2 regions of the Pseudoalteromonas sp. SG43-4 genome follow, and region 1 is predicted to be linked to the other one. Evidence: predicted binding sites of a transcription regulator. Region 1 holds the regulator's gene; the other holds the start of a gene.
The links. The regulator sigma-54, encoded in region 1, starts transcription at its own class of promoters, with help from an activator protein. The targets are predictions, from matches to a motif close to GTTGGCACGNNNNTNGNNT.
Positions count from the first base shown of each region.

Region 2: the regulator sigma-54 is predicted to act here: its motif matches at 1,548-1,566, upstream of H5160_RS05580 (LiaF domain-containing protein).

Region 1 covers NZ_JACJFB010000002.1:284,724-289,364, forward strand. The annotation lists gene ptsN (PTS IIA-like nitrogen regulatory protein PtsN) at 1-150, opposite strand, end outside; gene hpf (ribosome hibernation promoting factor) at 155-442, opposite strand; gene H5160_RS03305 (RNA polymerase factor sigma-54) at 469-1,968, opposite strand; gene lptB (LPS export ABC transporter ATP-binding protein) at 2,038-2,763, opposite strand; gene lptA (lipopolysaccharide transport periplasmic protein LptA) at 2,760-3,305, opposite strand; gene lptC (LPS export ABC transporter periplasmic protein LptC) at 3,295-3,849, opposite strand; gene kdsC (3-deoxy-manno-octulosonate-8-phosphatase KdsC) at 3,846-4,397, opposite strand; gene H5160_RS03330 (KpsF/GutQ family sugar-phosphate isomerase) at 4,398-4,641, opposite strand, start outside.
Region 2 covers NZ_JACJFB010000004.1:101,062-105,702, reverse strand. The annotation lists gene H5160_RS05595 (hypothetical protein) at 1-108, opposite strand, end outside; gene H5160_RS05590 (YqaE/Pmp3 family membrane protein) at 489-647, opposite strand; gene H5160_RS05585 (BON domain-containing protein) at 720-1,286, opposite strand; gene H5160_RS05580 (LiaF domain-containing protein) at 1,615-2,283, shown strand; gene H5160_RS05575 (VOC family protein) at 2,322-2,738, opposite strand; gene suhB (inositol-1-monophosphatase) at 2,982-3,785, shown strand; gene H5160_RS05565 (ABC transporter substrate-binding protein) at 3,839-4,641, opposite strand, start outside.

The DNA.
Region 1 (4,641 bases):
GCTCATTAAAGCATTAAGAATATCTTGTTGCGGTAAATACGGAAGTTTGTCGTGAGCAAGTTCGCTAATGAACTCTAAAATTCTTTTTTTGCTATTAAAAAGGACCGCAGCTTTGCTGCAGTCCTGGCATATAAGTGAACTTAATTTCATCATATTAGTGTCGAGCAAGCTTCTCTTTGTGTTTGATTACTTGGCGATCGAGCTTGTCGATCAACGAGTCAATAGCGGCATACATATCTTGATGTTCTGTAGAGGCAAATAGCTCAGCACCGCTTACGTGTATTGTGGCTTCTGCTTTTTGATTTAATTTTTCTACATCGAGAATGACATGAACATTATTAATATGATCAGAGTGTCTTTCAAGCTTCGCAAATTTAGTATTAATATAGTCTCTTAGTGAATCGGTTAATTCTACGTGACGACCAGTTAAGTTTAGTTGCATAAGCATTACCCTCTTAGTTTAGCGTCTTAAATCAGACTTTTACGCTGATTTGACGGTGGAATAGCAAGAGATTCGCGGTATTTTGCGATTGTACGTCTCGCTACTTTAATTCCTTGCTCAGCCAATATATCCGCTATTTTGCTATCACTCAATGGTTTTGCTGAGTTTTCTGCTGCGATTAATTTTCGGATAAGCGCACGTATTGCTGTAGATGAACATTCACCACCGTTTTCAGTACTTACATGGCTTGAGAAAAAATATTTAAGCTCAAATATACCACGGGGTGTATGCATGTACTTTTGAGTAGTTACGCGAGAAATTGTCGATTCGTGCATTTCTACCATTTCAGCAACATCATTTAAAACCATTGGTTTCATGGCTTCAGGGCCATGTTCAAAAAAGCCTTGTTGTTGCTTAACAATACAATTAGTAACTTTTAATAGCGTGTCGTTTCTACTTTCTAAGCTTTTAATAAACCATTTAGCTTCTTGTAAATGTGAGCGAATAAACTGGCTGTCGCCACTTGATTTTACAGTGCGAGACATTGCCGCGTATTGGCTATTAACACGAATTTTAGGCATGCTATCTGGGTTTAATTCGACAACCCAGCGGCCTTTAATTTTTTTAACTGACACATCAGGAATAACATACTCAGATTCTTCCCTTACAATAGTATCTGCAGGTTTTGGGTTGAGAGTATGTATTAGTGTCATTACTTCTTTAAGCTCTTCTTCTTTGAGCTTAGTTTTTTTCATTAATGTACGATAGTCGCGAGCTGCTAATAGATCAATATGCTCGGTTAAAATCATTTTCGTTTCATTAATATAAGGTGTTTCTTTATCAAATTGATTAAGCTGAATACACAAACACTCTTGTAAACTACGTGCAGCAATACCAACAGGATCAAACAGTTGGATGCGTTTTAATACCGCTTCAATTTCATCAAGTTCGACTTCGTTATCATCTTCGTTTTCTTGATTAAAGCTTTCTAAAATCTCTTCGCAGCTTAGTGTTAAAATACCTGAATCATCGACAGCTTCTACAATAGCAATAGCAATAGCTTCGTCTGTAGGGCTAAATGGCGTTAGTTGTAATTGCCACATTAAATACTCATGGAGCGTTTCAGTAGAGGCGCCTTGGTATATTGATTCGTCTTCAGGCATTGGACCTGATGAGGCTGCAGGAGCTGCACTCATGTACTCATCCCAACTGACATCCATAGCCATGTCGTCACTTAGCGTGTCTTTTGCAAGTGCTTCACCAGTATCTTGTTCGTATTCGCTCGGAGCATCATCAGCAGATGCGCTAACAGTTATGTCATCGGTATCAGCTTTTTGCTCGTTTTTACCAGCAGCGTCTTCGGAATAGTCTGCCTCTTCAACCTCTAATAGTGGATTACTGTCGAGAGCTTCTTGTATTTCTTGCTGGAGATCCAATGTACTGAGTTGCAACAAACGAATAGCTTGTTGCAACTGTGGAGTCATTGTAAGTTGCTGGCCCATGCGCAGCTGTAGTGATTGCCTCATGTATCTCTAACAATCCTTTTATGTTGTTATAATTAATACTAGCAGATGCTTAAAGACATGGCGTAAATGTTACAGCCTAAATTGCTCGCCTAAGTAAACATCGCGTACTGTTTTATCATTTAATACGTGTTCTGGAGTACCTGATGCAATCAGCTCCCCATGAGAAACAATGTAGGCTTTTTCACAAACATCAAGGGTCTCTCTTACGTTATGGTCGGTAATTAATACACCAATCCCACGATTTTTAAGATGTTCTATTATTTTCTTTATATCTAATACCGAAATAGGGTCAACACCGGCAAACGGTTCATCCAGTAATATAAATTTAGGATCTGCTGCCAGCGCTCGTGCTATTTCTACACGACGACGTTCTCCCCCCGATAATGCCATACCTTGGCTATCACGAATGTGTTGTATGCTAAATTCATCTAATAAGTTATTGAGCGTGTCTTCTCTGGCTTGTTTATTTAGTTCCTTGCGCGTTTCTAAAATGGCCATTAAGTTTTGATAAACAGTCAGCTTTCTAAAAATCGATGACTCTTGTGGTAAGTAGCCTATGCCTAATCTAGCACGACTATGCATAGGTAAAAGAGTAATATCGTTATCATCAATAGATATTTTACCTTTGTCGCTAGGAACAAGCCCTACAATCATATAAAAAGTCGTTGTTTTACCAGCACCGTTAGGGCCAAGTAAGCCAACTATACTGCCAGCTTGTACTTCAAGGCCGACGTTTTTTACAACTTCACGACCTTTATAGCTTTTTGCTAATAGTTCTGCTTTTAATGTGCTCATGGTTGACCTTTATCGCCTTTTTTACTTTTTTTAGTTTCGATCGGTACTAAAATTGTGTGAACGCGGTCAGTTGAGTTTTCATCTTTTTCGGCACTGATGAGTTGCTGCTCTATGTCGTAGGTAATGCTTTTAGCATTTATTTTTTGTCCGGCTTGCGATACTTGTGCATTACCAACAAGCGTTAAAAAACGCTTAGATACATCATAACGTACTTCGTCAGCACTGGCGCTCATAGTCGTGCCGTCTGATTGCTTTTCTTCAAAGTGCGCAGGGCTACCTGTGGCAATTAATAATTGTTTATTATCACCAAGTTCATCACGTTTGTGTACTTCGAGGCGATCGGCTGTAATGCGGCGATTACCGTGAATAATCTCAACGTTTTTCTCAAAAATACCCACATTAGCTTTCAATTGACCTTCTTGCTTGTCGGCACTTATTGAAATTTGATTGGCAGCAGGTTGCGTGTTTTGCTCTGCAGCACTACTATTAAACGCTAGTATAAGTGTAGGAATTATAAGTGATTTTAATATTTTATTGGTCATAATATATGGTTCGCGTATGGTTAATTAGTTTTATCACTTCGGTTTTCAAGTCGGCTTCTAGGCCTTTACCGGTGATTTTTAAATTGGGTCCAGTGATAATGACGGGTTGCTCCGAACGCATTGTTAATAACTTTATATCAACCTGAATATTATCAGCATTGATTTTGTCTATCATGGCGTTATCGGTTAAATTTTTGGCAACCACATTACCTTCTAAAATTAATTGTTTATCTTCATATAATGTTGCTTCGTCTGCATTTATTTGCCACGTTTGTTGCTCGTTATATAAAGTAAAAATGGGTTTTTCAAAAAACGTGAAACCTAATTGCTGGTATAGCTCCATTTTAGCCGCAGTGACTTTGTGGCTAATTTTACCTTGCTCATCATAGGCTGTCTGTTTGAGCTCAATAGCTATGTAATCAGGCTTAGCAACAACTTCAGGCTCAGCCTGAGGCACAATATTTGTTTGTGTAAAATAAGGGTACCAAAGCCAAACCATACAGCTAATGAATAAAACGCTTAGTATTATGCGCGCTGCATTCATGAACTAGTGCCTTGTGTAGTCAATGCTTTACCATTTTCAAGCATGAGCAAATCGGTGAGTTCTCTCACAGCGCCAAAACCACCAGGCATTTGCGTTACATAATGTGACAAACGCTTAATAAGAGGGTGGGCATCATTTACTGCAACGGCAAAGCCTACTAACTCCATAACAGGCATGTCAGGACCGTCATCACCAATATAAGCAATTTGTTCATCGCTAAGGTTGAGTTTATCTTTTAATTCTTGATAGGCAATGAGCTTATTTTCTTGGCCTTGATAAATATGCTGTACGGTTAAGCTGCTCATACGTTGTTGTACTATCTGTGAATGACGACCAGTAATAACAGCTACTTCAAAGCCACTGTTTATAAGTGCTTTAATGCCAAAACCATCTTTTGTATTAAATGCTTTTAGCTCTTCACCTTGATTGCCAAGGTAAATACGGCCATCAGAAAATACACCATCAATATCGCATATAAGTAGTTTTACTTTTTTAGCGCGTGCTTTTGCATCATCGCTCAGCGGTTGATAGAGTTCTTCAAATTGCATTTATAACACTCCTGCTTTTAATAGGTCTTGCATATTTAATGCGCCAATAGGTTGGTTTTTCTCATTGACGACGATTAGGCCATTTATACGTTTACGTTCCATAATATTGAGCGCTTCAGCGGCTAAAATATCTTGCGTAGCTGTAGTGCATGACTTAGTCATAACAACATCTATTTGTGTTGTATGAATATCAATTCTTTGTTCTAAAATGCGACGTAAGTCACCATCGGTAAATAACCCTACG
Region 2 (4,641 bases), on a different contig from region 1:
TTGAAAAGTGACCGATTTAGCAATGTCTGCCGCACTATTTGCCCAGAAGGCCCAACTAAAATAAAAAATGAATGACACAACGCCTAACATTATAAGTCGAATATTCAATTAACTACCTCAACATGCCTAAAAACCTAGTTTAATGATAACACTAGAAGTGAAGGTAATATTGTCACTAAATAATAAGGTATTTGATTGTATATTATGGATGTATAAACACACTAATGTTGAAGATTTCCTAAATGGCATCAAATCAGAATCTGAGCGCGACTGTTAGCTGGAAAGCTTATTAGTAAACAATAAGTATAGTTTTAAAATAATATTGGGAGTGAGTTAAGGAAGTGAATTAATGGGTTGAAGAGTTTTAAAAATTGGATTTAATCTAAAAACTCTCTAAAAACTCTCTAAAAACTAATATTGTGAGCCGATCGGTACTAAAGTATTTAGCTAAACCTCAGTAGTCGGCTTACACAATATATAATCTGTCATTATTTTTTCGCAATAATGTAGATTGCATGTATTAACCCTGGGAAATAACCTAGCAGTGTTAATAGAATATTTAACCAAAAATGCATACCTAAGCCAACTTGCAAAAACACACCTAATGGCGGTAATAAAACCGAAAGTATTATACGAATAATATCCATGATCAAACTCCATTTAAATTAAACATTGAAAAGACTTAAAGCCCAGCATTACTGGGCCTTAACTACACTGTATTATTCAGCAACAATAGCTAGTTTATCAACTACGTCGCGAACATCTTCAGCATTTTTAGCAATTTTAACTGCTAGTTGCTTTTCAGCTTCAGACTCTACAGAGCCATTCAGAGTTACCACACCGTTGTCGGTATCAACATCAATGTCTGTACCACCTACTTCTGAGTCAAACAGGAAGCGAGTTGTGATTACAGTGGTGATTTTAGCGTCCGTTAGGTCGTTATCATCATCGTCCATCATGTCGTTGTTTTTATCTTCGGTGTCCATGCTTTTAACAACAGTAAGGCTGTTATCAACATCAGTTACACCATCTAGGCTAAGTACAAGTTCTTCTGCTAGCTCTTTATCGAGTTCGCTATTAACTTTACCTGTAAGTACTACCTTGCCATTTTTTACATCAGTGTTAATGTCAAAGTTGTTTAGATTAGTGTTCATAAGTAGAACGGTTTCTGCCTTACCATCAATCCAAGCATCTTTACTTTCGTTTTCCCAGCTGTTTGCTTGGGCACCCATAGCCGTAGTACCAAGAACTAGAGCTGCGATAATAGATTTGTTAAATGTTTTCATAATCTTTCTCCTTTTGATTAAAGACACTTTAACTAATGCGAGCTTCAGGCCAACTTTATTTATACTTAAAATTCAAAGACTTGAATTAATTAAAAGATAAAACCTTATCTATGTTTGTGTAACTATTTACAGGCTACTCGGTAAAACTTTCTCAAATAGTGAAAATAGCTAGATAATTGCTCTTTTGGTTAATCTATCGTTAATATAACAAAACAAAAAACACCGTTAAAAAATAACCAATTGATAATTAATGAAATTATATTTGGTACGCGGTTTGCAGCCTAACTACAAGAGCAGTATCAATAGTAAATATAATAAGGAATAACTCATGTCTGTAAAAGTTGAAGACCGCCCAATAGAGCAAGTACGCGAACAAGTGATTGATCAATTAATTTATAATTACAGTCATGGTGTTATTTCTGTTGATGCATTTGAAAGACGTTTAGATAATGCGATGGATGCACCTAATAACGAAGCACTGCTAGCCTTAGTAGAAGACTTAACACTTAATACCGATCAGCAATATAAAGCAGAAAAACAATCGCAATTTACACCACATTATAGTGCACAGCAAAACAGTGATGATGATTTTACATTACGCAGTATTTTAGGATCTAACGAGCGAAGTGGTCAGTGGGTTGTACCAAAAAATATATATTTGAGTAACTTTATGGGATCGGTGGTGCTTGATTTTACCGATGCTATTTTTGCGCATCAAAATGTAACTATTTACGTTAACTGTATTTTTGGTAGCGATGAAATTTACGTACCAGAGCATGTCAATGTAGTGTCTAAAATGTTTTGTATTTTAAGTAGCCTTGAAAATAAATCTGTGTCGCTTAACAAACGCCAAGGCCCTACAATTCATATTGAAGGAAAGGCAGTAATGGGCTCGGTTGAAGTGAAAATAAAGCGCACAATTAAAGAAAAATTTATGAGCTTTGCAAATGAGCTAAAAACCCAGTTTGGCACGGGTAATAATAACCGCTCACTATAATTGAGTAGCAGCACTTTAGCGTGCTGCTTAGTATTTTATTATAAATCGTTATTTCGCTCGCTTGGTATATCACTTAAATACTCTACAAACTCAACTTCAAACCCTGCAGGATCAATAAAGTAGACATTCTTTCTGAAAGGATTCTCGCTACCTTGCTTGCTTAGAGTAAAACCCGCTTTATTTAAGCGCATTACTACTGCGCTTAAATTATTAGTTACATAAGCAAAGTGTGCAAAACCAATTTGATGGCCCGATAAGTTTCTGTTTTCACCTTCACCATGACTGCTTATCGCAATGTAATGCGTGTCATCTCCAAAGTGTACCCAGCGTCTTGGTTTTCCATGCCAATCGCCTCTGCCCTCACTTCTAATCGACCAATGTGGAAATACAGCGCGATAAAATGTAAGCATACTATCTATATCACTCGCGACTAAGTTTACGTGCTCTAAATACATAATGTTATCCTATCAGTTAAGTTAGGAGCACGATAAAACCTCAAGTTAACTTTAGGTAAAGTGTTATTTAAAATTAATTTATTTAAATGCAGATAATTATTTTTTAAAAATATATAAACTTTTCAATCTTGTATAAAAAACAAACACAAGTATTTGGGGTTTATTGTTTACTTTATGGCAAAAGTCGCTAAAATACGCCGGCTGAAATATATAAACGTTCTTTTACAACCCAAAGGTAATACCATGCATCCAATGTTAAACATTGCGGTTCGCGCTGCGCGCAACGCAGGCAAAATTTTACTTCGCGCAAGTGAAGATTTATCAAAAGTTGAAGTGCAACAAAAAGGCGCTAACGACTTAGTAACTAACATTGATAAAGAAGCCGAAGCCGTAATTCGTGACACTATTTTACAGTCTTACCCTACTCACTCAATTGTTGGTGAAGAACTAGGTGAGCATAAAGGCAAGGATGATGATTACCAATGGATTGTAGATCCTATCGATGGAACAACTAACTTCATCAAAGGTATCCCTCATTACGCGGTTTCTATCGCACTTAAAGTTAAAGGTCGTTTAGACCAAGCTGTTATTTATGATCCAATTCGTGGTGAGCTTTTCACTGCATCTCGCGGTCAAGGCACTCAGTTAAACAGTAAACGTCTACGCGTTAGCAAAACTACGGTTCTTGCAGGCACTGTACTTGCTACTGGTTTCCCTTTCAAAAACAAAAACCACATGGATGCATACACTGAAGCGTTTAAAGCATTGTTTGTACACACTGCTGATATTCGCCGTGCAGGTTGTTCTGCTTTAGATATGGCATACGTTGCAGCTGGCCGTGTTGATGGATTTTTTGAAATTGGTTTAAAACCTTGGAACTCTGCTGCGGGCGAACTAATGGTTAAAGAAGCGGGCGGTATGGTTGTAGATTTCGCCGGTGGTAATAACTATAACCACAGCGGCAATATTATCTGTGGTTCACCAAAACTGACTCAAGCAATTATCCGCGAAATTCGTCCAGTATTAACTGAGTCGTTACTTCGCTAATTAAATGCTATTAATAGCATACTAAAAAGGAGCCTAGGCTCCTTTTTTTGTGCCTAAAAATAAGGGTTATCGAGCTTAATCTCTATTGTTTTACCTTTTGTATAAGGTAGTGTATTTAAATCCTTTGCGAAGTATTCATTAAATAATGCATCAAACTCGCCGTTTGTCTGCATTAATATTAAGCCCTCCTCTACTGCCTTTGCCAATTCGGGTTTACTCTTAGTCACAAAATAATAAATACCCGTTGGGTAGCTTATATATAAATCAGGCACAACGACTAAGTTACTTTGTTTGTTTTCAATAAGCTCAGAATTAACCTCAATAAACGAGCGAGGAAAGTAATCTATTCGCCCACGGCTCGTTAAAGTGAACATGGCTTGGTAATTGGTAAGCGGCCTTACACGTAAGCCGTTATAGGACATTATTCTTGTATCTGGCCAGTTGTGACCCTGCACTGCTGAAAACTCTCCTAGCTGCTCTAGGGTTTTTACGTCTTTAAAGCGTGCTACGTTTTGTTTATTAGTGAGTAAAGCCCGCTTTCCTATATAACCTTTAAATAGTGGTATTTTAATAGCTAAAGCAAGTGCCTCTCGCTCTGGACTACTCATACTCCAATACATATCTAGTTCGTTATCATTTAGGTTTATGAGCTTACGTTTTTGCTGATCTGATATGGGAGTCATCCTAATAACCCCAGGATAGTTAACACTCTCAAGTGCACGTACCAGTAGCTCACTTAAGTACTCTTCTCGTGCGTTTTGAGTATCTTGCTTTTGGGCTACATTAATTATTTGCTCTTGCGCCATAAGTGCAAAACTTGCAAGCAGACCAAGTACACTGGTCGAGATTTTTATTG